3 regions of the Bovifimicola ammoniilytica genome follow, and region 1 is predicted to be linked to each of the others. Evidence: riboswitches for the same ligand, from Rfam matches in the RefSeq annotation. Region 1 holds a riboswitch; each other region holds the start of a gene.
The links. Region 1 has a riboswitch for cyclic di-GMP ahead of OCV48_RS03750 (hypothetical protein). Riboswitches for the same ligand answer to the same signal wherever they lie in the genome.
Positions count from the first base shown of each region.

Region 1 (3,291 bases):
TGTATTTTCACAGATAACGGTAATCTTCATCAGGTAAAAGTAATAGATATACCATTTGTCAGATTCAGAGATAAGGGAACACCGATTGATAATCTGGGTAATTATGACAGCAAAGATGAGAATATTATATTTATTACGGATACTTCGAAAATGGCGGAACGAAAGTTGTTATTTACTACTAAGACAGGTATGATGAAACTCGTTGACAGCAGCGAATTCAATGTTACTAAGAAAACAGTAATGGCAACTAAGTTAGGTGCAGGAGACTTACTTGTAAATGTCGCTATAACTGACGCAGTTACGGCAGCAGTCATTAAAGATGGAATCTCACAGGCAGGTTATGAAAATGCATATAATCCTGTTGCGTTATCCGGTGGTTCAGATGATATGGGAGAATTTAACGGATTAGATAATGATTTAGGCGGCGGCTTCAATGATGACTTTAATAATGGTTTTGGAGATGACTTCAGTGGTGGATTCGGAGACGACTTCACAGGAGGTTATGGAGACAATTTCACACAAATGAGTTTCATGGATAATCTTGATAATCAGAACTCATCAGATACAGCTTCATCAAAAGAAAATTTATCAGAAACGGATGTAAATGGCAATTCTAATCCTGATAGCAATACAGGTGAAAATGGTAGCACAGGCAATGAGCCTTCGGAAGAAATACTGACTAACGAAATGGTAGTGCTTCAGACTGAAAAAGGAATGTTCCTGAGATTCTCATTAAAGGAGATACCTGAGAAGAAGAAAGGTGCTATCGGTGTCAAGGGAATAAAACTTAATGCAGGTGACAGCGTGTCAAATGTATATGTGCTAGATGCAGGCGACAATATGATTGTGAATTATAATGATAAAGAAGTGGCTTTAAGAAAGTTAAAGACTCTAAAACGTGGGGCAAAAGGAACAAGGAAGTAAAAGATATACACATGATGAAGTGTTTGCAAAACTAAGGGGCTAAGGGTGACAGTTAATGATTAATACTAATTATCAACTTAGATATTTGACATAATTCTTGATATATGATGTGAATAATTCCACATCATATATCAAGAATGAGTTATCTAACTCTAAAGTTGCAAATGATTTGAATTAATAATTGAAATGATATTAAATGGGTGGTTCTGATAACTACCCATTTATAATTTAAAAGATGTTTGTTAAGCTGCAAATATAAGTTTATTAATATAATTTGTGATAACCAATATATTAGAAACTGTGAAGAATAGAAAAATGTTGAAAAAAGTAAGTTAATAAATTATACTGTAAATGTAAAAAGAGATAGAGGGCAAACATACAGAAATGTATGGACGCAAAGCCAGGAGTCTACGGGTAGTTATTGAGGAAAGTAAGTTGTTAGTATAATAAATACCTAAGATAGTTCGGTTGCATAACGTATTCGTTATGCTTTTTTTAATTTTAAAATAAAAAGCATAAAAGAAGTAAAGGAGGGCAGAAGATATTAATACAAAAGAAAAGGAAAATAAATATTATAGGAGGAAATGAATGAAAAAGATAAAAAAATGTATGATAGCAATAGTTGTATTTGCAACGGTAATTATAAATTCTACAGGTTGTGAAAGTAAGCCGATTATGGATGAGGATAAGTGTGCAGAATTGGCATTGGAATATATGAAAAATAAATATCAGAAAGATTTTGAACTTGTTAGTAGCGTACAGAATAAGAAAGTTATTGGTAGAAAAGGCTACGCTACAGTTAGAGTGCTTACAGATGAAGAAAAAAAATATCGTGTTATAGTGTATCCAGATGGTGAAGAAGATACAGATAAAGATGGATATTATGATTCATATAAAGTAATATCAGACGATTATATGTGTAAATTAGTGGAAGAAAATGTGAAAGTTGAGTTAGATTATATAATTAACAAGGCAGGTTTAAAACAATTTATTAGCAATGTGTATGTGGATGAGATATGTAGAATAGATGGTTTCTGTGGGTTCGCAAGCGATTTTTATATAGAAAATGGAAATGATAATTTGGACGCTTTATTGAATAATAAGCAAGTATATATAATATATAAAATTGAGGTACCTGAAAGTGAATTTAATATAGGTTATGAAGAGAGTATTACTGAAATATTAAAACCTAAAATATCAGAAGATGTTATTTCTGTCTACATTGAATCATATCCAGAGAAAATATATTTAGAAAGAGAAAAAATATATAAGGAAAATGGATACGAAAAACTTAATATGCTAAAAGGAACAGATGAAATAGATTTTTTTATAGAGGAGGAAACAAATGAGTCTAAGTAATGAACAGTTATTATATTTATCGGCATTAGCATACTATAATGTTGATGGTAAAAAAAATGTTAAAGATATTGTAAAGATAATAGAGGAGAAGAAATATACAACTTGCTTTGATGGAGTAGCTGGATATACAGATAAAGAGCTTGGAATGAATAAAATTATATCATTTATAGAAAATGACAGTGAATTAATGAAATTGCAAATGGTATATCCTAGTGGTAGTGATAATACTACATCATCAGTATGTTTTGTAAATACAGAAACATCAGAAGTTTATGTTGTATATTGTGGAAATTATATAGCAGGAAATTATGAATATAAAGATGAAGATGGAAACATTAATAGTAATTCTACATGGATTAGTAATATGAAAGGGGCAGTTGAGTGTGATACAGTAGAGCAAAAACTTGCAGTAGAGTTTTATAATAATGCTATAAGTGCTGCCAGAAATGTATTAAATAATGTGGATGGAGATATAGATATAACTGTATGTGGACACTCGACAGGTGGAAATCAGGCACAGTATGTGACAATTGCGTATGAAAAGAAGTATTGGAAATGAAAAAAATGTTGAAAAAAGTAAGTTAATAAATTATACTGTAAAAGTAAAAGAGAGATAAAGGGCAAACATACAGAAATGTATGGACGCAAAGCCAGGAGTCTACGGGTAGTTATTGAGGAAAGAAAGTTGTTAGAATAATAATACCTAAGATAGTCAGGTTGCATAACGTATTCGTTATGCTTTTTTTATTTTAAAATAAAAAGCATAAAAGAAGTAAAAGAGGGCAGAAGATATTAATACAAAAGAAAAGGAAAATAAATATTATAGGAGGAAATGAATGAAAAAGATAAAAAAAAGTATGTTACTATTGATAGTATTTGTAACAGTAATTATAAGTTCTACAAGTTGTAAGAAAAAAGTATATATAGATGTAGACAAGTGTGCAGAAGTGGCACTGGAATATATGAAAACTAAATATAATGAAGATTTTGAAGTTGTATATAAGCATG
Region 1 is NZ_JAOQJN010000003.1:2,640-5,930, reverse strand. Features, by position in the region: gene OCV48_RS03755 (DNA gyrase/topoisomerase IV subunit A) at 1-924, shown strand, start outside; cyclic di-GMP riboswitch class I at 1,284-1,400, shown strand; gene OCV48_RS03750 (hypothetical protein) at 1,513-2,283, shown strand; gene OCV48_RS03745 (Mbeg1-like protein) at 2,270-2,842, shown strand; cyclic di-GMP riboswitch class I at 2,893-3,008, shown strand; gene OCV48_RS03740 (hypothetical protein) at 3,120-3,291, shown strand, end outside.

Region 2 (3,291 bases), on a different contig from region 1:
TAAAATTTCATTCCAAAAATATATATAAAAAGTTAAGCGTTAATAACCGCAGACGTGCGGTAAAGGTTGCAAAAGAAAATAATATTTTGTGATTTACGCAGGAAATGAAATATTTGTATAGAACTACTACCACTGAATATCAGGAGGGACGATTATGAAAAGAATTTTATTTGTAGCAGATTTTAATGATACGGCCCATTGTATACAAGAGGCTATGTTAAGTCGGTATCAGGTTCAGTTGTGTTCTATGAAGAATGCGGAAGATGTATCGCATATGATTAGAATGTTCAGACCGGATATGGTGGTGGTATTTATAAGTTGTTATCAGAATATAAGTTCAAAGCTATTCTATATCCTGACGATTGTACATGCAGCTATTCCTATAATTACCATAGGTAAAAAAGAAGATACGATGCAGTATGAGATGCTGTATTCTAAAACGCAGTATACACATTTATATAGGCCTATTAAGAATAGGGATATTATGAAATGCATTGCGGACAGATTGCATATAACGGAAGATGAAAATGCAGAACATAAAGATATATCAGATGTAAGTAACTATATAGAAAATGAGGATAAAATTAAAAACAAAACGGATATATGGGATGAAGCTGAATTGGATAATGAAGCTGATGCTGACAAACGAAAACATATTTTGCTGGTAGATAATGATGATGAAATCTATAACGATATGAAATCAATTATTGGAGACAGATACAGAGTATCAGCAGCGGGTACTGAATTACAGGCAATGCGTATGTTAGAAAAAGACAGACCGGATATGATGTTTTTAAGCTATGAAATGCCTCTGTGTGAGGGGAGGATAATGCTGGAAATGATAAGAAACGATGAGGAATTAAGGAAACTTCCGGTTGTGTTCTTAACGAAGATTGCAGAAAAGAGAAATATTGCATCAATTATCAGATTAAAACCTGCAGGTTGTATCTTAAAGCCACTTGATAAGGAAATAGTTACGAGAATTATTGAGAAATGCATGGATGCAAAGCTAGAAGTCTAAGGTATATTACATAGATAGTTCGGTTGCAATAATACGAAAAGTTTTATTGCAGCTTTTTTTGTGTCTTGGAATAATAGTATATTTTTAGATAGAATTTGCCTTTAAGAAAAAGATTAAAAATATACCAAAATAAGATATAAGAAAATATAAATGTTGTGGGAACAATTAAAGAAGTTATTATATAAATAGAACAATTAAATATCGTGCAAAAGCTACACAAATGTTATAAAAACTGCAGTTAGAGACAAATGTCACCTTGAATATGGGTGACATTTGTTTATAATATAGACATAAATCTTGTAATATATATAATATTGATTAGAGATTAGAGATTAGAGATTAGAGATTAGAGATTAGAGATTAGAGATTTGAAACTTGAAAGTTGAAGTATAAAGCATAAAGTTTGAAATCTGAGTTTTAATTATTAGATTTAAGAAGAGAGGAACACTACACGAATGAAGATAGATTTAGAAAACAGAAAAAGAATTTTGTCTGTAGTCGCATTGGCATTTTTCAACTTTGTATTTCTGGGCGCAGAATATATGTTTGACAATATGATGACATATGTTGCAAGTTCAGAGAGTGTGGTGTTGGCAGAAAGCTATATTCTTGGAGCAAGCTGTATGGGATTCTTCTTATATCCGATACTGGACAAAATCATAAGTGGCAGCAGCAAATACATTATGGCATTTGCAAGCGCATTGGCCGGTATAATATGCATTTTTACGATATGCAGGCACAGTTCGTATATGTCAGTATTGCTGCCGGGGTGTCTGTTGTTTGCTGTATTAGGAATATTAGGAGGTGAGATTCATTATATATTCAGCGTTGTCATAAGCGAGCGTAAACATTTAGCAGAAAATATTGGTATTGCGTATGCACTTGGTATATTTATGCAGTTTATTAATAATAATCTGGTATTTAGTGAACTTGGAGAATCGGTATTCGTAGCAGTGACACTAGCAGTATTCGTGGTGCTGATTATGAAGTTAGAAGATTATATACCAGATGAAAATGTATTGTACATAAATGGAATGGGAAATATGAAGAGCCCTTTAATTGCAGGTGTAGCCTTGACACTTGCAGTTGTACTTATGAGCTGCATTTTCTCTACATTAAATATTTCCGTAACTTTAGTACACGCAGGCGGGAGCGTCGATATTGGACAATGGCCACGGCTTATTCTTGCTCTAAGCGGTCTGATGGCAGGCTTTATATATGATATTGGTGAACGAAAATATATGAATATTACAATGTATTGTGTAACGCTGTTGTCTACAATATGTGTCGTAGTTACTGAACTGGGAGGACCTTTCTTAGTTGGGTTAATACTTTTCTACATCTCGGCAGGGTTCTTTGTTGTGTTCTTTTCTACAGCATTTATAGAGTTGTCGGGGAATACGAAAGTCCCGAAACTTTTTGCGGGACTTGGGCGTGCTACTAATAATTTGTGCGCCATACTTACGGGAGCGTTGTCAGTTGCCCTGCTTAAGAACGACGTAATGCTAATTATAATCACAGCTTTATGCCTGTTTGCGTTGATAAGTATTGTTCTGTATATTTATTCAAATCAGTTTGAAAGAAAAACAGATACAGATGAAAAGGAAAAAGTGACTTATGAGGCAGATGAAGAAGAAAAATTCCGGACATTCTGTGAGAAATTCTCACTTACGCCAAGGGAAAGTGAAGTGCTGAAAACGCTGTTAATTTCTGATGAAAATGTACAGGATATAGCGGTTAAAATCTCAATGTCGAGAGCAGTGTTATACAGACATATAACCAATTTGAATAATAAAACTGATACGAAATCACGTATTGGTCTTATACAGTTTTATTATAATTGGAGAAAGAATGTATAAAATATGAGAAAGCAGGTGAGAAATATGGTTAAGACAAAGAAGAAAAAGTCATTAAAATTTAAGAATAAAATGGCATGGTTACTAGGCTTAGTTATGATATGTGTGTTTGGGACAATGCTATCAGGTGAAAATGTGCAAGGCGCAGATGTAAGATTAGTTAATCCTAAGACGGTAACAGTAAACATTAAGTCAGGACTGGAATTATTAGATACTTTTGGACCATACATTAAAGTTGATGATTGCGTGGTAACAGATAATATGGTTAATGTGGAAAAAGCTGATATGCATAAGATATCAATTCTTCCGCAGTTTGGATATTCCATTGAGGCTAAAATTAATGGAGATAAAGTAGATGGTGTGGAAGAAGATGGCTGGCAGGTCTACACCGTTGCAGAAGCAGATATGTATGAT
Region 2 is NZ_JAOQJN010000008.1:73,728-77,018, reverse strand. Features, by position in the region: gene OCV48_RS11015 (LuxR C-terminal-related transcriptional regulator) at 1-92, shown strand, start outside; gene OCV48_RS11010 (response regulator) at 155-1,021, shown strand; cyclic di-GMP riboswitch class I at 985-1,052, shown strand; gene OCV48_RS11005 (helix-turn-helix transcriptional regulator) at 1,477-2,880, shown strand; gene OCV48_RS11000 (hypothetical protein) at 2,905-3,291, shown strand, end outside.
Region 2: linked by a shared signal. The riboswitch ahead of OCV48_RS11005 (helix-turn-helix transcriptional regulator) and the one ahead of OCV48_RS03750 (hypothetical protein) in region 1 are both predicted to bind cyclic di-GMP.

Region 3 (3,291 bases), on a different contig from region 1:
AGGATAAATGTGCAGAAGTGGCATTGGAATATATGAAAAATAAATATCAGAAAGATTTTGAGGTAACATATAGCCAAGAAAAGAAAAGAATTATAGGAAGAGCTGGATATGCAGAAGTAGATGTTAGAGTTAAAGGAAAAGAAAAAGAATATCGAATTATGATGTGTCCAGATGGTTATGATGATTCAGATAAAGATGGATATTATGATTCTTACATAGTAATATCGGATGATTATATGTGTGATATTGTTAATAATAAAATTAAAGTTGAATTGGACAGTAATGTTAAGAATGTAATAGTTAATAAATTTATTAGTGATATATATATAACAGAACGAAACATATCAAAAATAGAAGGATTTTGGGGTTTTTCAAGCGATTTCAGTTTTAATGAGAAAAATAATACTTTGGATGGTTTATTAAAAAATGAAAATGTATATATAACATATAGAATTGAAATTCCTGAAAATGAATTTAGTATGGATTATGAAAAGAATATTACAGAAATATTAAAGCCTAAAATATCAGAAGATATAATATCGATTTCTTTAGTATCATATCCGGAAGAAACTTATTTAAAAAGAGAAAAAATATATAAAGAAAAAGGATATGAAGAAATTGGCGGATTGATTGGAACAGATGAAATCGATTTTTTTATAGAGGAGGAAACAAATGAGTCTAAGTAATGAACAATTATTATATTTATCAGCATTAGCATACTATAATGTTGATACTGTAGATGTGAGTAATAAAAATGTTAAAAATATTATAAATGGTGTAAGGAAAGGTGAAAAAACAACTTGTTTTGATGGAGCAGCAGGATATAGCGATAAAGAACTTGGAATGGATAAAATTATAGCATTTATAGAAAATGATAGTGAATTAATGAAATTACAAATGGTATATCCTAGTGGTATTGATAATACTACATCATCAGTATGTTTTGTAAATACAGAAACGTCAGAAGTTTATGTTGTATATTGCGACAATTATATAGATAGTCCTTATGAGTATAAAGATGAAAATGGAAACATTAATAGTAATTCTACATGGATTAGTAATATGAAAGGGGCAGTTGAGTGTGATACAGTAGAGCAAAAACTTGCAGTAGAGTTTTATAATAATGCTATAAGTGCTGCCAGAAATGTATTAAATAATGTGGATGGAGATATAGATATAACTGTATGTGGACACTCGACAGGTGGAAATCAGGCACAGTATGTGACAATTGCGTATGAAAAGAAGTATTGGAAATGAAAAAAATGTTGAAAAAAGTAAGTTAATAAATTATACTGTAAATGTAAAAGAGAGATAAAGGGCAAACATACAGAAATGTATGGACGCAAAGCCAGGAGTCTACGGGTAGTTATTGAGGAAAGTAAGTTGTTAGTATAATAAATACCTAAGATAGTTCGGTTGCATAACGTATTCGTTATGCTTTTTTTAATTTTAAAATAAAAAGCATAAAAGAAGTAAAGGAGGGCAGAAGATATTAATACAAAAGAAAAGGAAAATAAATATTATAGGAGGAAATGAATGAAAAAGATAAAAAAAAGTATGTTAATAGTGGCGATATTTTCAGTAGTAATTATAAGTGCTACAGGGTGTGATAAAAAAACAGTAATGAATGCAGACAAGTGTGCAGAAGTGGCTCTTGAATATATGGAGAATAAATACCAAAAAGACTTTGAAGTAGTAGATAGTAGGCAAATGAGAAAATATATTGGTTCAGATAATTATGCAAGAGTTATAGTTAAAATTAAAGGTGAAGAAGAAGAGTATTGGATTATATTATATCCAGACGGAGATAAAGATATAGATAATGATGGATATTATGATTCTTACAAAGTAATATCAGATGACTATATGAGTGAATTGGTAAAACAAAATATTTTGAAAAGAGAATTTGATACTTTATCTAATGAAATGGGAGTTAATAGATATATTAGTGATATATCTGTATATGAAATATGTCAAATAAAAGGTTTTTGCGGTTTTGCAAGTAGCTTTTATATTGAAAGTGAAAATAATACTTTAGATGGATTATTAAAAAATGCAAATGTATGTATATCATATAGAATTGAAGTTCCTGAAAATGAATTTAATCAGGATTATGAAAAGTATTTTAAGAAAATATTAAAGTCTAAAATGTCAGATGATAGCATATCTATTTCAATAGTATCCTATCCAGAAGAAACATATTTAGAAAGAGAAAAAATATATAAAGAAAAAGGATATGAAGAAATTGGAGGATTGATTGGAACAGATGAAATAGATTTTTTTATAGAGGAGGAAACAAATGAGTCTAAGTAATGAACAGTTATTATATTTATCAGCATTAACATATTACAATATTGATACTGTAGATGTGAGTAATAAAAACGTTAAAAGTATTATAAATGATATAAAGAAAGTTGAAAAAACAACATGTTTTGATGGGATAGCAGGATATACAGATAAAGAACTTGGAATGGATAAAATTATATCATTTATAGAAAATGATAGTGAGTTAATGAATTTACAACTGATATATCCTGACAAAAAAGATACTACTACATCATCAGTTTGCTTTATTAATAAGGACACATCAGAAGTATACGTAGTTTTTTGTGGAAATTATATTGATAGTCCCTATATAGTAAGAGATGATGATGGGAAACAGATAAATATAAGTGAATGGACAGAAAATGTTAAAGGTTCATGTGTATCAGATACGGAGTCGCCAAAAAGAGAATTAAAATTTTATGAAGATGCTATTAATGCGGCAAGAAAAGAATTGAATAATATTGATGGAGATATAGATATAACTGTATGTGGACATTCAACAGGTGGAAATCAGGCACAGTATGTGACGATTGCGTATGAGAAGAATCAGGGTAAAAATTATTTACAGAATAATGATATTGATAGATGTGTTTCGTTTGATGGACAAGGTTTTTCAAACGAATTTATAAATAAATATAAGGAAGATATTGAAAAAAAATCAGATAAAATAATATGTTATGAACCAACAGTAAGTTTTGTGGGATCCTTATTAAAGAGTCTTCCAGGTATAAAAAAGAAATATATAAACATTGGAAGTCCGAATTCATTTGGAGTTGGCTATCATATGCCAGCAGAATTGTTAGATGAAAATGGTAATTTTAAGGAGGAGGGAGATTCAAGTTTTGTTAGCCGTTTAATAAAATCAATATCATCAAAATCTGTATTTATTGCAAATAATATATTTAATATAAATATGGAAAATGCAAGTGATGGAATTGGGAAGTTTATTGATGAAATGATGGCAGA
Region 3 is NZ_JAOQJN010000006.1:1,808-5,098, forward strand. Features, by position in the region: gene OCV48_RS08830 (hypothetical protein) at 1-686, shown strand, start outside; gene OCV48_RS08835 (Mbeg1-like protein) at 673-1,257, shown strand; cyclic di-GMP riboswitch class I at 1,308-1,424, shown strand; gene OCV48_RS08840 (hypothetical protein) at 1,537-2,313, shown strand; gene OCV48_RS08845 (calcium-binding protein) at 2,300-3,291, shown strand, end outside.
Region 3: linked by a shared signal. The riboswitch ahead of OCV48_RS08840 (hypothetical protein) and the one ahead of OCV48_RS03750 (hypothetical protein) in region 1 are both predicted to bind cyclic di-GMP.